Regions from separate parts of the Allobosea sp. ANAM02 genome, predicted to be linked through region 3. Evidence: predicted binding sites of a transcription regulator. Region 3 holds the regulator's gene; each other region holds the start of a gene.

Region 1 (4,148 bases), 1.2 Mb from region 3:
GCGCGCCTTCGATTCGCCTCCGCTTGCCGCGACCTATCTCGATGGCCTGAACGCGGCCCAGCGCCGCGCGGTCACGCATGGCGTCGGCGCAACCGCAGCCTCGCCGCTGCTGGTCATCGCCGGAGCCGGCTCGGGCAAAACCAACACGTTGGCACATCGCGTCGCCCACCTCATCGTCAATGGAGCTGATCCGCGACGCATCCTTCTGATGACGTTCTCGCGCCGCGCCGCTGCCGAAATGAAGAGCCGGGTCGAGCGCATCACGCGCAAGGTTTTGGGCGACGGCGCTGGCGTGCTCTCGGACGCGCTGAGCTGGGCCGGCACCTTCCATGGCATCGGCGCCAGGCTGCTGCGCGACTGCGCCGAGCAGATCGGGCTCGACCCGGCTTTCACGATCCATGACCGGGAGGATGCCGCCGACCTGATGAATTTGGTCCGGCACGAACTCGGTTTCTCGAAGACCGAGGCGCGCTTTCCGGCGAAAGGCACCTGCCTCGCGATCTACTCGCGCTGCGTCAATGCGGAGACTGCGATCGAGGACGTGCTGGGCCGGGCCTTCCCTTGGTGCGTCGCCTGGGCGGACGAATTGCGCCAGCTCTTCGGGACTTACGTCGAGGCCAAGCAGAACCAGAACGTGCTCGATTACGACGATCTGCTGCTCTACTGGGCGCAGGTCATGGCCGATCCCGATCTCGCCGCCGAGATCGGCGGGCGCTTCGACCATGTCATGGTGGACGAGTACCAGGACACCAACCGGCTGCAATCCTCGATCCTCCTGGCGCTGAAGCCGGATGGCGCCGGCCTGACCGTGGTCGGCGACGACGCCCAGTCGATCTACTCGTTCCGCGCCGCGACCGTCCGAAACATCCTCGATTTCCCGAAGGCCTTCTCGCCGGCCGCCGAGATCATCACGCTCGACCAGAACTATCGCTCGACCAGCGCGATCTTGGCCGCAGCGAACGGCGTCATCGATCTCGCCAGCGAGCGTTTCACCAAGAACCTTTGGACCGATCGTGCGACGGGTGCCCGGCCCGAGTTGGTCCATGTCCGCGACGAAGCCGACCAGGCCAGCTTCATCGCCGAGCGCGTGCTGGCCAACCGCGAGGAGGGCGCGACGCTGAAGCAGCAGGCCGTATTGTTTCGCGCCTCGCATCATTCCGGCCCGCTCGAGATCGAACTCACCCGGCGCAACATCCCCTTCGCCAAGTTCGGCGGGCTCAAGTTCCTCGACGCCGCCCATGTCAAGGACCTGCTGGCGCTGCTGCGGTTCGTCGAGAACCCGCGCGACCGCGTCGCCGGGTTTCGGCTCCTGCAACTGCTGCCGGGCGTCGGGCCGACATCGGCGCAGCGCGTGCTGGATCATATGGCCCAAGCCTCCGACGCCATCGCCGCGCTGGGAGAGGCTCCGGCACCGCCGCGTGCCGGCGATGACTGGCCGAACTTCCTCGCGGCGGTGTCCGAGCTGCGTTCCGGCCGGGCTGGCTGGCCGGCCGAGATCGAGCGGGCGCGACGCTGGTACGAGCCGCATCTCGAACGCATCCACGAGGATGCCTCGATCCGGCAGGCGGATCTGGTCCAACTAGAGCTGATCGCCGCAGGCTACCCTTCACGCGAGCGCTTCCTGACGGAGTTGACGCTCGATCCGCCTGACGCGACCAGCGACCAGGCGGGCGTGCCGTTGCTCGACGAGGATTACCTGATCCTCTCGACGATCCATTCCGCGAAGGGGCAAGAGTGGAAATCGGTCTTCGTGATGAACGTCGTCGACGGCTGCATCCCCTCCGACCTGGGAGTGGGCACATCCGAAGAGATCGAGGAGGAGCGCCGGTTGCTCTACGTCGCGTTGACGCGGGCGAAGGACGATCTTCATCTCGTCATCCCACAGCGCTTCTTTACCCACGGACAGGCCGCGACGGGAGATCGGCATGTCTATGCCAACAGGACGCGCTTCATCCCGAACGACTTGCTCTCGCGTTTCGAAAGGTGCTTTTGGCCCCACGCCTCCGACGTGCAACGCCCCCTTCCGGCGAGCGGTCCCCGCATCGACATCCGAGCACAAATGCGCGGCTTGTGGCGCTAGGTCCTGACTTGCAGGCCCGCCTTTCGCGGCTCCCGTCAGTTGCACTCAGATCGGATGCCGAAAGATTGGCCGAGGTCATGGGAGGCGCGATGAAATCCAGCTTGACTCTCCCGCTTGAGTTAAGCGAACAAATAGAGAACGAATCCTTCTCGACGGATCATCCGATTGCGGCCACAGCTCGCCCTTCGATCATTGCGCGACCAAATCGAACGGATCGAGGGGCGGGGACCCCGCGGTCGAACCGTCCTGCCGTTCGGCCTAGGCGTGGTCGATTCCCGCTTGCCGGGAGGCGGCTTGGCCCTTGGAGCGCTCCATGAGATCGCCGGCGGCGGCAACGGGGCGATCGACGGAGCTGCCGCGGCCTTGTTCAGCGCAGGGGTGGCCTCGAGAAGCCGTGGCAAGGTGCTTTGGTGCCTCACGCGCGCCGACCTTTTTGCGCCGGCGATCGCGCAAGCGGGTCTAATCCCCGACCGCGTGATCTATGTCGAGGCCGGAGATGACAAGACCGTGCTGGCATGCATGGAAGAGGGCCTGCGTCACGGCGGGCTGGGCTCGGTCGTCGGCGAAGTTGCTCGTCTGTCAATGACGGCGTCCCGACGTTTGCAGCTGGCCGCCGAAGGAACGGGGGCGATCGGCATCGCTTTACGACGATGGCGACGCGAGGTCGACGCCTCGGATTTCGGGCAGCCGACCGCGGCGATGACCCGATGGCGAGTGTCGGTCCTTCCCTCGACGGCGCTGCCGGTGCCCGGTGTGGGGCGACCGCGCTGGCTCGTCGAACTGATCAGGGCCCGGGCGGGGGACAGCGCGGATTTCGAGTTGGAGGCATGCGATGACACGGGTCGTCTCGGTCTTCCTGCCGAACTGGTCGATCGATCGGTTTCGGCGGATGGCTGGCGACGCGGCGCCTCAGCCTGAGATACCGCTCGTCCTCATAGTCCGCGACGGAAACCGGAGGTTGGTGCAGGCTGCGAACGCGGCAGCGCTCGCCGCCGGGCTTCGCGTGGGCATGCCCGCCACCAAGGCGCAGGCGCTCTTGCCGGGCCTGCTGGTCGAGGAGGCTGATCTCGCACTCGACGGCCGAGAGCTGGAGCGGTTGGCGATCTGGTTGCACCAGCGCGTCGCTCCCATCGTTGCGCCGGACCCGCCTGACGGCATCGTCATCGACACGACCGGCGCCGACCATCTCCATGGCGGCGAGGCCGACATGCTAGAGGCCATCGTCGGTCGGCTGGCGATGTCGGGCGTCGAGGCCAGGGCCGCGATCGCCGACAGCTGGGGGGCAGCCCATGCACTTGCCCGATATCTCTCTCGATCGACAGTGGTCACTGCGGTCGGACACGAAGCGGATCCGCTGCTTCCGCTGCCGCTGGAATGCCTGCGACTGCCTGGGAAGATATCCGCTGACCTGCGCGTTCTCGGCTTCGAGACCGCCGGCGACATCATCGCCCAGCCGCGCTCGCCGCTGACCCTCCGCTTCGGGCCGGAGATCGCCCGCCGATTGGCCCAAGCTCTAGGTGAGATATCCGAGCCCATCATCGCCATCCGCCCGCCTGATCTCATCGAGGTTCGCCGCGCCTTCGCCGAGCCGATCGGTGCGCCGGAGACGATCGCTCGTTACATCGGCAAGCTGGTGGCGCAGCTTTGCGATCGCCTCGAGGCGCGGGGTCTTGGCGCTCGGCGCCTCGATCTCGTCTGCCACCGCGTCGATCGCGGTCTTCAAACGGTTCGGGTTGGGCTCGCCAGGCCCGTCTGCGAGACTAGGCGGCTGACACGTCTGCTGTGCGAGAAGATCGAGGCGATCGAGCCTGGCTTCGGCATCGAGATCATGACTCTGGCAGCGACCTTGGCTGAGCCCCTCGAACGAAAGCAGGCGGCCACCTCCCTGGTAGAGGAGACCAGTGCGGACGTGTCCGGCCTCGTCGACATCCTCGCCAATCGCGTCGGTGAGCGGGCTGTCTATCGCATGGCCCCGGTGGCCAGCGACGTGCCCGAGCGATCCGTCCGGCGTGTCGCGGCGTTGACCGAGGAGACGGGAGCGATCTGGCCCGGTCACTGGCCACGCCCG
Region 2 (4,148 bases), 750 kb from region 3:
TCGCGCCAGCACCGCCGCATCCACCGCCGGTGGCAGGTCTCCGAACTGCCCTGACCATGCGCCATCCAGCCGGGTCGCGATGAACGCATGCGCCACGGCAGCCGGCGCATTCCGCAGCAGCAGCGAACCCTGCAGCATCAGCGCCAGCCGCTCCGTCAACCGCCGCGCCTGCCCCTCGTTGCGCATCATCTCCGGCAACTCCGCCTCCAGACGCTTCAACGCCGCATCGTAGCGCCGGTCAGCTCCCGCCGCCGCCATCAGCTCCGCCCGCAGCACATCGACCGCCACTGCCTCGCGCGCCAGCGAGCGCAGCACGTCGAGGCAGATCACGTTGCCCGAGCCCTCCCAGATCGCGTTGAGCGGCGCCTCCCTGTAGAGCCGCGCCGTCGGGTTCTCCTCGATGAAGCCGTTGCCGCCATGGCATTCCAGCGCCTCCGTGACGACGGCCGGCGCCCGCCGCGTGATCCAGTATTTCGCGATCGGCGCCCCGACCCGCGCCAGCGAGCGCTCGCTTTCCGACGCCTCCTGCCGGTCGAGCGCCGCGAACAGCCGGAAGGCGAGCCAGGCCGCCGCCTCGGCCTCGATAGCTAGGTCCGCCAGCACGTTCTGCATGATCGGCTGGTCGATCAGCGCCTTCTGGAAGGCGCGACGATGCTGGGCGTGATGCGCCGCGAGCGACACCGCCATCCGCATCAACCCGGATGACGCCGCCGCGATATCGAGCCGCGAATTATGGTTCATCGACAGGCCCGTGCGGATGCCGCGGCCCGGCTCACCGATCAGATGGCCGATCGCTCCCCTGAATTCGACTTCCGAGGAGGCATTCGAGCGATTGCCGATCTTGTCCTTCAAGCGCTGGATCGCGACGCCGTTGCGCGAACCATCCGGCAGCCAGCCCGGCACGGCGAAGCAGGAAATGCCCTCGCCCGTCCGTGCCAGCGTCAGGAAGACGTCGGAATGCGGCACCGAGAAGAACCATTTCCGCCCGTGCAGCGACCATGTGCCGTCGCGATTATCCTCGGCCGTCGTCTGGGTCTGGCGCAGGTCCGAGCCACCTTGCGTCTCGGTCATCGCGGTGCCGACGGTCGCGCCCGTCTTGAGATGCGCCGGCCCCTGCTGCGGATCGTAACAATCGGACGTGATGAGCTTGCCCCACTGCTCCCACAGCGCGGCGTCCTGCTTCAGCACCGGCACGGCGGCATAGGTCATGCTGATCGGGCAGCAGATGCCGCTTTCAGCGCCGTACCAGAGATATTGCAGGGCAGCGCGCGCCACCTGCGCCCCGGGCTCCGGCCGGTTCCAGGCGAGCGCATGCGTCTCCTGCCCGATCGCGAGCCCCATCAGCTCGTGCCAGGCCGGGTGAAAGGCGATCTCGTCGATGCGGTTGCCGAAGCGGTCGAAGGCCTTCAGCTCGGGCGAGTAGCGGTTGGCGAGCCAGGCCAGCTCCTGCACATCAGCCGAGCCCACCGTCCGCCCCGCCTCATGCAGCCGCTCGCGCGCCCAATCGGCGCCGAAGGCCGCGACGATCCCCGGCAGCACCGGATCGGCGGCGAAGGCGTCGTAGCCGGCCAGCACCGGCACCTGGTTGATGATTTCCCAGTCGGGCCGGGTTGCATGATCCACCATTGCCAATCCTCCGATCCTTCTGCGCCGTCATCCCGGACAAGCCGCGAAGCGGCGCCGATCCGGGATCCATGCCTGAACCTGCATCGGCGGCGCTCAGGCATGGATCCCGGGTCTGCGCTTCGCTCCGCCCGGGATGACACCATCAAGCTTTCCGAGAAGGGGGCGCAATTCGGCTCCTGTCACCCTATATTGCCACCAGAACGAATCACGCACGAGCAGCGCACACCCTTGTCCGACGCAGACCCCTTTTCCGCTCCCCCGCCGCGCCCCGGCGGCCTCGCCGCGCGCGCAGCCGCGCAGCCGGCGGCCGGCTATCTCGCGGGGCTGAACCCGGAGCAGCGCCAGGCGGTCGAGGCGACGGAAGGCCCGGTTCTGGTGCTGGCGGGCGCCGGCACCGGCAAGACCCGCGTGCTCACCACCCGCATCGGTCACTTGATCTCGACCAGCCGTGCCTACCCGTCCCAAATCCTCGCCGTCACCTTCACCAACAAGGCGGCGCGCGAGATGAAGGAGCGCGTCGCCCATCTCGTCGGCCCGGTCGCCGAGGGCATGCCCTGGCTCGGCACCTTCCATTCGATCTCGGCCAAGCTGCTGCGCCGTCATGCCGAACTGCTCGACCTGCGCAGCGACTTCACCATCCTCGACACCGACGACCAGATCCGCCTGATGAAGCAGGTGATCCAGGCCGAGGGCATCGACGAGAAGCGCTGGCCCGGCCGCATGCTGGCCGGCTTCATCGATAGCTGGAAGAACCGCGGCCTGGCGCCCAAGGACGTGCCGCATGGCGAGGCCGCCGTCTTCGCCAATGGCAAGGGCGGCAAGCTCTACGCCGCCTATCAGGAGCGCCTGACGGCGCTGAACGCCGTCGATTTCGGCGATCTCCTGCTGCACTGCCTGACGCTGTTCCGCGACTATCCGGACGTGCTCCAGACCTATCACGACCGCTTCCGCTACATCCTCGTCGACGAGTACCAGGACACCAACACGGCGCAGTATCTCTGGCTGCGCCTGCTGGCCCAGGGCCGCCGCAACATCTGCTGCGTCGGCGACGACGATCAGTCGATCTATGGCTGGCGCGGCGCCGAGGTCGACAACATCCTGCGCTTCGAGCACGATTTCCCCGGCGCGACCGTGATCCGGCTGGAGCGCAACTACCGTTCGACCGGCCATATCCTCGCCACCGCCTCCAAGCTGATCGCCCGCAACGAGGGCCGCCTCGGCAAGACCTTGCGCACCGAGGACGCGCTCGGCGAGAAGGTCACCATCACCGGCGCCTGGGACAGCCAGGAGGAGGCCCGCCTGATCTCCGACGAGATCGAGGCGATGCAGGCGAACAAGCACAACCTCGCCGAGGTCGCGGTGCTCGTGCGCATCTCCGCCCAGATGCGCGAGATCGAGGAGCGCTTCGTCCAGGCCGGCGTGCCTTATCGCGTCATCGGCGGCCCGCGCTTTTACGAGCGCGCCGAAATCCGCGATGCGCTCGCCTATCTGCGCTGCGTGGTCTCGGCCACCGACGATCTCGCCTTCGAGCGCATCGTCAACGTGCCGAAGCGCGGGCTCGGCGACGCGACCGTCCAGCTCCTGCACAACCACGCCCGCGCCACCGGCTTCTCGCTGATGCAATCGGCCCGCGCCGCGGTCGAGAGCGACGAGTTGAAGCCCAAGGCCCGCACCGCGCTGCGCGAACTGGTCGACGCTTTCGGCCGCTGGTCGAAACGCGCCGAGCACATGCCGCAGGGCGAGCTGGCCGAGCTGGTGCTGGAGGAATCCGGCTATACCGAGATGTGGAAGAAGGACCGCTCGGCCGATGCCGCCGGGCGGCTGGAAAACCTCAAGGAACTCGTCCGCTCGCTCGACGAATTCCCGGACCTGCCGGCCTTCCTCGAGCACGTCTCGCTGGTCATGGATGTCGCCGATGGCGAGGCCGAGGCGCGCGTCTCGATCATGACGCTGCACGCCGCCAAGGGGCTGGAATTCGATACGGTCTTCCTGCCCGGCTGGGAGGAAGGCCTGTTTCCGAACCAGCGCGCCCTCGACGAGAGCGGCCGCGCGGGACTGGAGGAGGAGCGCCGCCTCGCCCATGTCGGCCTCACCCGCGCCCGCAAGAAGCTGAAGCTCTATTTCGCCTCGAACCGCCGCATTCACGGCCTCTGGCAGACCAGCCTGCCCTCACGCTTCATCGACGAATTGCCGGAGGAGCATGTCGAGGTCGAGCAGGCTCCGACCAGCTATTCGCAGGGCGGCTACGGCGCCTCGCGCTTCGACCGGATGGAGAGCTTCGGTTCGACCTACAACACGCCGGGCTGGCAGCGCGCGCAGGAAAACCGGGCCAGAAATGGCGGGTCCGGCAGCGGATTCTCGGAAAGCGGCCGCGGCTTCGGCCAAGGCAATTTCGGTGGCGGCTCGCGCCAGCGGGGACCGCTGCTGATCGAGGGCGAGCTGACGGCGAAATCATCCGGCGAATCCGCCTATGGCGAAGGCGCCCGCGTCTTCCACGTCAAGTTCGGCCCGGGATCGGTGGC
Region 3 (4,148 bases):
ATATCCGCCTGCTGCACAAATCCGGCGGCCAGTCCGGCGATTACGAGGCGAAAGTTGGCTAAAGGAATGAGCATGATGTCATCCGAAAACCGGTTCCCACTTTTCGGCATCATGCTCTGATGGCGCTCACCCCGGTTCCCGTCGCGCGCAAGGCGCTGCTCGACAGCATTCCGGGACCGGCCGAGGCGGAAGCCCTGCCGCTGGCGCAATGCGCCTGGCGGGTGCTGGCCGGCGAGGTCAAGGCGCTCAGGACCCAGCCGCCCTTCGCCAATTCCGCCATGGACGGCTATGCCGTGCGCGGCGACGAGATGGCGGAAGGCGTGTCGCTCTCGGTGATCGGCGAATCCGCTGCCGGCCGGGCCTATGAGGGCGCCGTCGGACCGGGAGAAGCCGTGCGCATCTTCACGGGCGCGCCGATGCCTGAGGGCGCCGACACCATCCTGATGCAGGAAGATGCCGACGGCGTCGGAAGCCCGGTCATCCGCGTCCGTGTGCCGCCTGCCAAGGGCAAGTTCCTGCGCGCCGCGGGGCTGGATTTCCACGAAGGCGACGTCCTGCTCTCCGCCGGCCGCGTGCTCGACAGCGCGGCGCTCGGCCTTGCCGCCGCGATGGGGCATCCGACCCTGCCCGTCCGGCGCAAGCCGCGTGTCGCGATCCTCGCCACCGGCGACGAACTGGTGTCGCCCGGCGAGCCGGTCGGCCGCGACCAGATTGTCGCCTCGAACTCGTTCTCGCTGGCCGCGCTTGTCGAGAAGGCCGGCGGCACCGTGCTCGATCTCGGCATCGCCCGCGACGACCATGCTGATCTGGCCAGCAAGATCGCAAGGGCGAGCGAGGCCGATGCCGATGTGCTGATCACGCTGGGCGGTGCCTCCGTCGGCGCGCATGATCTCGTGCAGGAGGCGCTGACGCGCGCCGGCATGGCGCTCGGCTTCTGGAAGATCGCTATGCGGCCGGGCAAGCCGATGATGACCGGGCGGCTCGGCCGGATGGTCGTGGTCGGCCTGCCGGGCAACCCGGTCTCCTCGATCGTCTGCGGCCATCTCTTCGTCCTGCCCCTGATCGAGGCGCTGCTCGGCATCGCCGATGCCGATCGCGACCGCAGCATCCCCGCCATCCTCGGCCGCGACATGCCCGGCAATGACGAGCGGGAAGATTACCTTCGCTCGGAGCTCGCGCTGACGCCGGAAGGCTGGCTCGCGACGCCCTTCGACCGGCAGGATTCCTCGACGCTCGGCACGCTGGCGCGGGCGCAGGCCCTGACGATCCGCCCGGCCCATGCCGCCCCGGCCAGGAAGGGCGATGCCTGCCGGATTCTGCCCTTGCGGTAGCAACTTGCGGAACACAAGCAGAACGCGTATGGTGTTCGTGCTTTGTTTCGAATCTGCGCTTTGAGGGGCTGGCGGCGACCATGCTGACACGCAAGCAACACGAACTCCTGCGCTTCATCCAGGAACGCTTGCGCGAAAGTGGCGTACCCCCCTCCTTCGACGAGATGAAGGACGCGCTCGACCTGCGCTCGAAATCCGGCATCCACCGCTTGATCATGGCGCTGGAGGAGCGCGGCTTCATCCGCCGTCTGCCGAACCGGGCGCGCGCGCTCGAGGTCATCAAGATGCCGGACGGGCTCGGCGCCCCGCAGCCGCGCCCGCGCTTCAACCCGGCCGTCGTTCAGGGCGGCCTGGGCGCGCAGCCGAGCGTCGCCAAGCCCCGGCCCGCGGCGGTCGAGGACGACAGCCGGCATGCCATCGCCATCCCCGTCATGGGCCGGATCGCGGCGGGCACGCCGATCTCGGCGATCCAGAGCCGCAGCCACACGGTCTCGCTGCCGCCGGACATGCTCGGCTCCGGCGAGCATTACGCGCTGGAAGTGCGGGGCGATTCGATGGTTGAGGCCGGCATCCTCGACGGCGACACGGTCGTCATCCGCCGGCAGGACACCGCCAATACCGGCGATATCGTCGTGGCCCTGATCGACGACGAAGAGGCGACGCTGAAGCGCCTGCGCAAGCGCGGCTCCTCCATTGCGCTTGAGGCGGCGAACCCCGCCTATGAGACCCGCGTGCTTGGGCCCGACCGGGTCAAGATCCAGGGCCGCCTCGTCAACCTGATGCGGCGTTACTGAAGGCGTTCCGTGTCGGGGGCGGGGTCGCTGTCGGCCGACGATGCCGAGCGTGCGGCGGTGGGTTGGTTGGCCGACGCCGCCGGACGAGCTTCGCGCCGGCGGCTCCATGGGCGCTCGGCATCGCTCGGCTCCGAGGTTCGGCTGCTCCACCCCGATGCCTTGCGATAGAGCGAGGTTGCGCCGTCGCGCGTAAGCGCCATCCGCTCGATCAGCCTGGCCTTGCAGGTCCCGCTCCAGGGGATCGCGGTGACGACGAGATCGGCCCGTAGGCAGTCCTCGATGATGGCGAGGCGCTCGCGCGTATAGGAAATCGTGCGCTTGTCGGCCGTCTGCGCGACGCAAGCCAGACGATCGCAGGCGATGCCGGCGCGCAATGTCGGATCGTCGGGTGAGCGGCTGTCGCCATCGGCCGCGAGCCATTGCTGCAGAACGAAGCGGCTGGGCTTTCCGGCGATGGCGAGGCGCCCGTCGGCGCCGCGCACGGCCAGACCCGAGCCGTCGCGCTCGATCAGGATTTCCGGCCGTTCCGGCTTGCCGGCGATGGCGACGCCGAAGACCAGCGGCACAGCCGCCAGCCATCGCCAGGCCGTCGTCCAGAGCGCAAGCCACAGTAACGCCATCGCGAAGCACGCCAGCACCGCGGGGCCGAAGGCCGCGACCGTCACGGTGGAGTGATCGATGGACGCGACCCAATGCGCGACCTTGAGCACCACGTCGGAAGCCAACCCCATCAGGGCCCAGGCCGGCCAGTCCAGTCCGAACGGATAGGCGAGCACGCCGAATACCGCCGCCGGCATCACGAAAAGCGAGACGAAGGGCAGCGCCATGGCGTTGCCGAGCAGGCCGAAGGGATTGAAGGTCTGGAAATGATAGGCGCCGAAAGGCGCGGTCGCGGCGGTCGCCAGCATGGTGGTGACGAGGATGCCGAGCGCCGCCATCCAGATCGATCCGAGCGGCCACGGCAACGCGGGCGGCGGCTCGCTGCGATCTCTCCTTTCCCAGCGCTCGGCGAAGGCGATCAGCGCCGCGACCGCGCCGAAGGACATCTGGAAGCTCGGCCCCAGCAGCGCCTCCGGCTCGCGCAGCAGCACGATCATGGCGGCGAGCGCGAGATTGCGCATGCTCAGCGCCGCACGATCGACCAGAATCGCCCCGAGCATGACCAGCGTCATGATCAGCGAGCGCTCGGTCGCGACATCGCTGCCGGAAAAGATGCAATAGGCGGTTGCGCCGATCATGGCCGCGACCGCCGCGAGCTTCTTGACCGGCCAGTGCAGCGCCACCGTCTGCGACAAGGCCAGCAGCGCGCGGACCAGCCAGAAGATGGTCCCGGCCGCCAGCACCATGTGCAGGCCCGAGATCGAGACGATGTGGTAGATGCCGGCGGCGCGCAGGTCGTTGTTCGTGGCTTCCGTGATCAGGCCGCGCTTGCCGGTGACGAGCGCGGCGGCAACCGCCCCGCCCTGCCCGCCTCCGACCTCGGCGATGCGCCTGGTCAGCGCATTGCGGGCGCGGTCGATCGTCACGTCGATGGCGAGACGCATCGGCATCGGAAAGGGCGCCGGCGCCAATGCGATCTTGCCGGAGACGCTGCCGACGGCGCCGATCCCGCGGAAGAAGGCATCGCGTCCGAAATCGTAGCCGCCGGCCCGCGCTGGCCCGGGCGGTGGCAGCAGACGCGCGGTCGCGACGATATGGTCTCCCGGATTCACCGAGCCCTGCCGGATATTGACGCGGACGCGCTTCGGCCTGGAATCGGCGGGGACATTGGCGAGATCGGTGACGAGCACGACGAGCCGTGCGCCCTTGTCGCGGACTTCGACGCTCTCGACGAAGCCCGAGAGCTTGCCGATGCGCGGCCGCTCCAGCATCGGTGCCGCGATATCGGCCGTGCGCCAGACCCCGGCGGCGAAGCCCGCGAAGGCAGCGGCCGCCGCGAGGCAGGCCATGGACGCGACGGGGCGAAAGCGCAGAGCGAAGGCCGCCGCACTGCTCACAGCCAGACCCAGAAGCGGGGCCCATA

What was found. The regulator LexA, encoded in region 3, represses DNA repair genes until DNA is damaged. The targets are predictions, from matches to a motif close to TGTTCNNNNTGTGTTCNG.
Region 1: OCUBac02_RS07550 (ImuA family protein) is a predicted target of LexA. The motif match lies at 2,204-2,221, and genes of this name have one in related genera.
Region 2: OCUBac02_RS09780 (ATP-dependent helicase) is a predicted target of LexA. The motif match lies at 1,823-1,840, and genes of this name have one in related genera.

The regions. Positions count from the first base shown of each region.
Region 1 is NZ_AP022848.1:1,571,010-1,575,157, forward strand. It holds gene OCUBac02_RS07545 (ATP-dependent helicase) at 1-2,080, shown strand, start outside; gene OCUBac02_RS07550 (ImuA family protein) at 2,246-2,998, shown strand; gene OCUBac02_RS07555 (Y-family DNA polymerase) at 2,913-4,148, shown strand, end outside.
Region 2 is NZ_AP022848.1:2,036,747-2,040,894, reverse strand. It holds gene OCUBac02_RS09785 (acyl-CoA dehydrogenase family protein) at 1-1,626, opposite strand, end outside; gene OCUBac02_RS09780 (ATP-dependent helicase) at 1,855-4,148, shown strand, end outside.
Region 3 is NZ_AP022848.1:2,782,537-2,786,684, reverse strand. It holds gene moaC (cyclic pyranopterin monophosphate synthase MoaC) at 1-62, shown strand, start outside; gene OCUBac02_RS13435 (molybdopterin molybdotransferase MoeA) at 120-1,331, shown strand; gene lexA (transcriptional repressor LexA) at 1,412-2,125, shown strand; gene OCUBac02_RS13425 (ComEC/Rec2 family competence protein) at 2,119-4,148, opposite strand, start outside.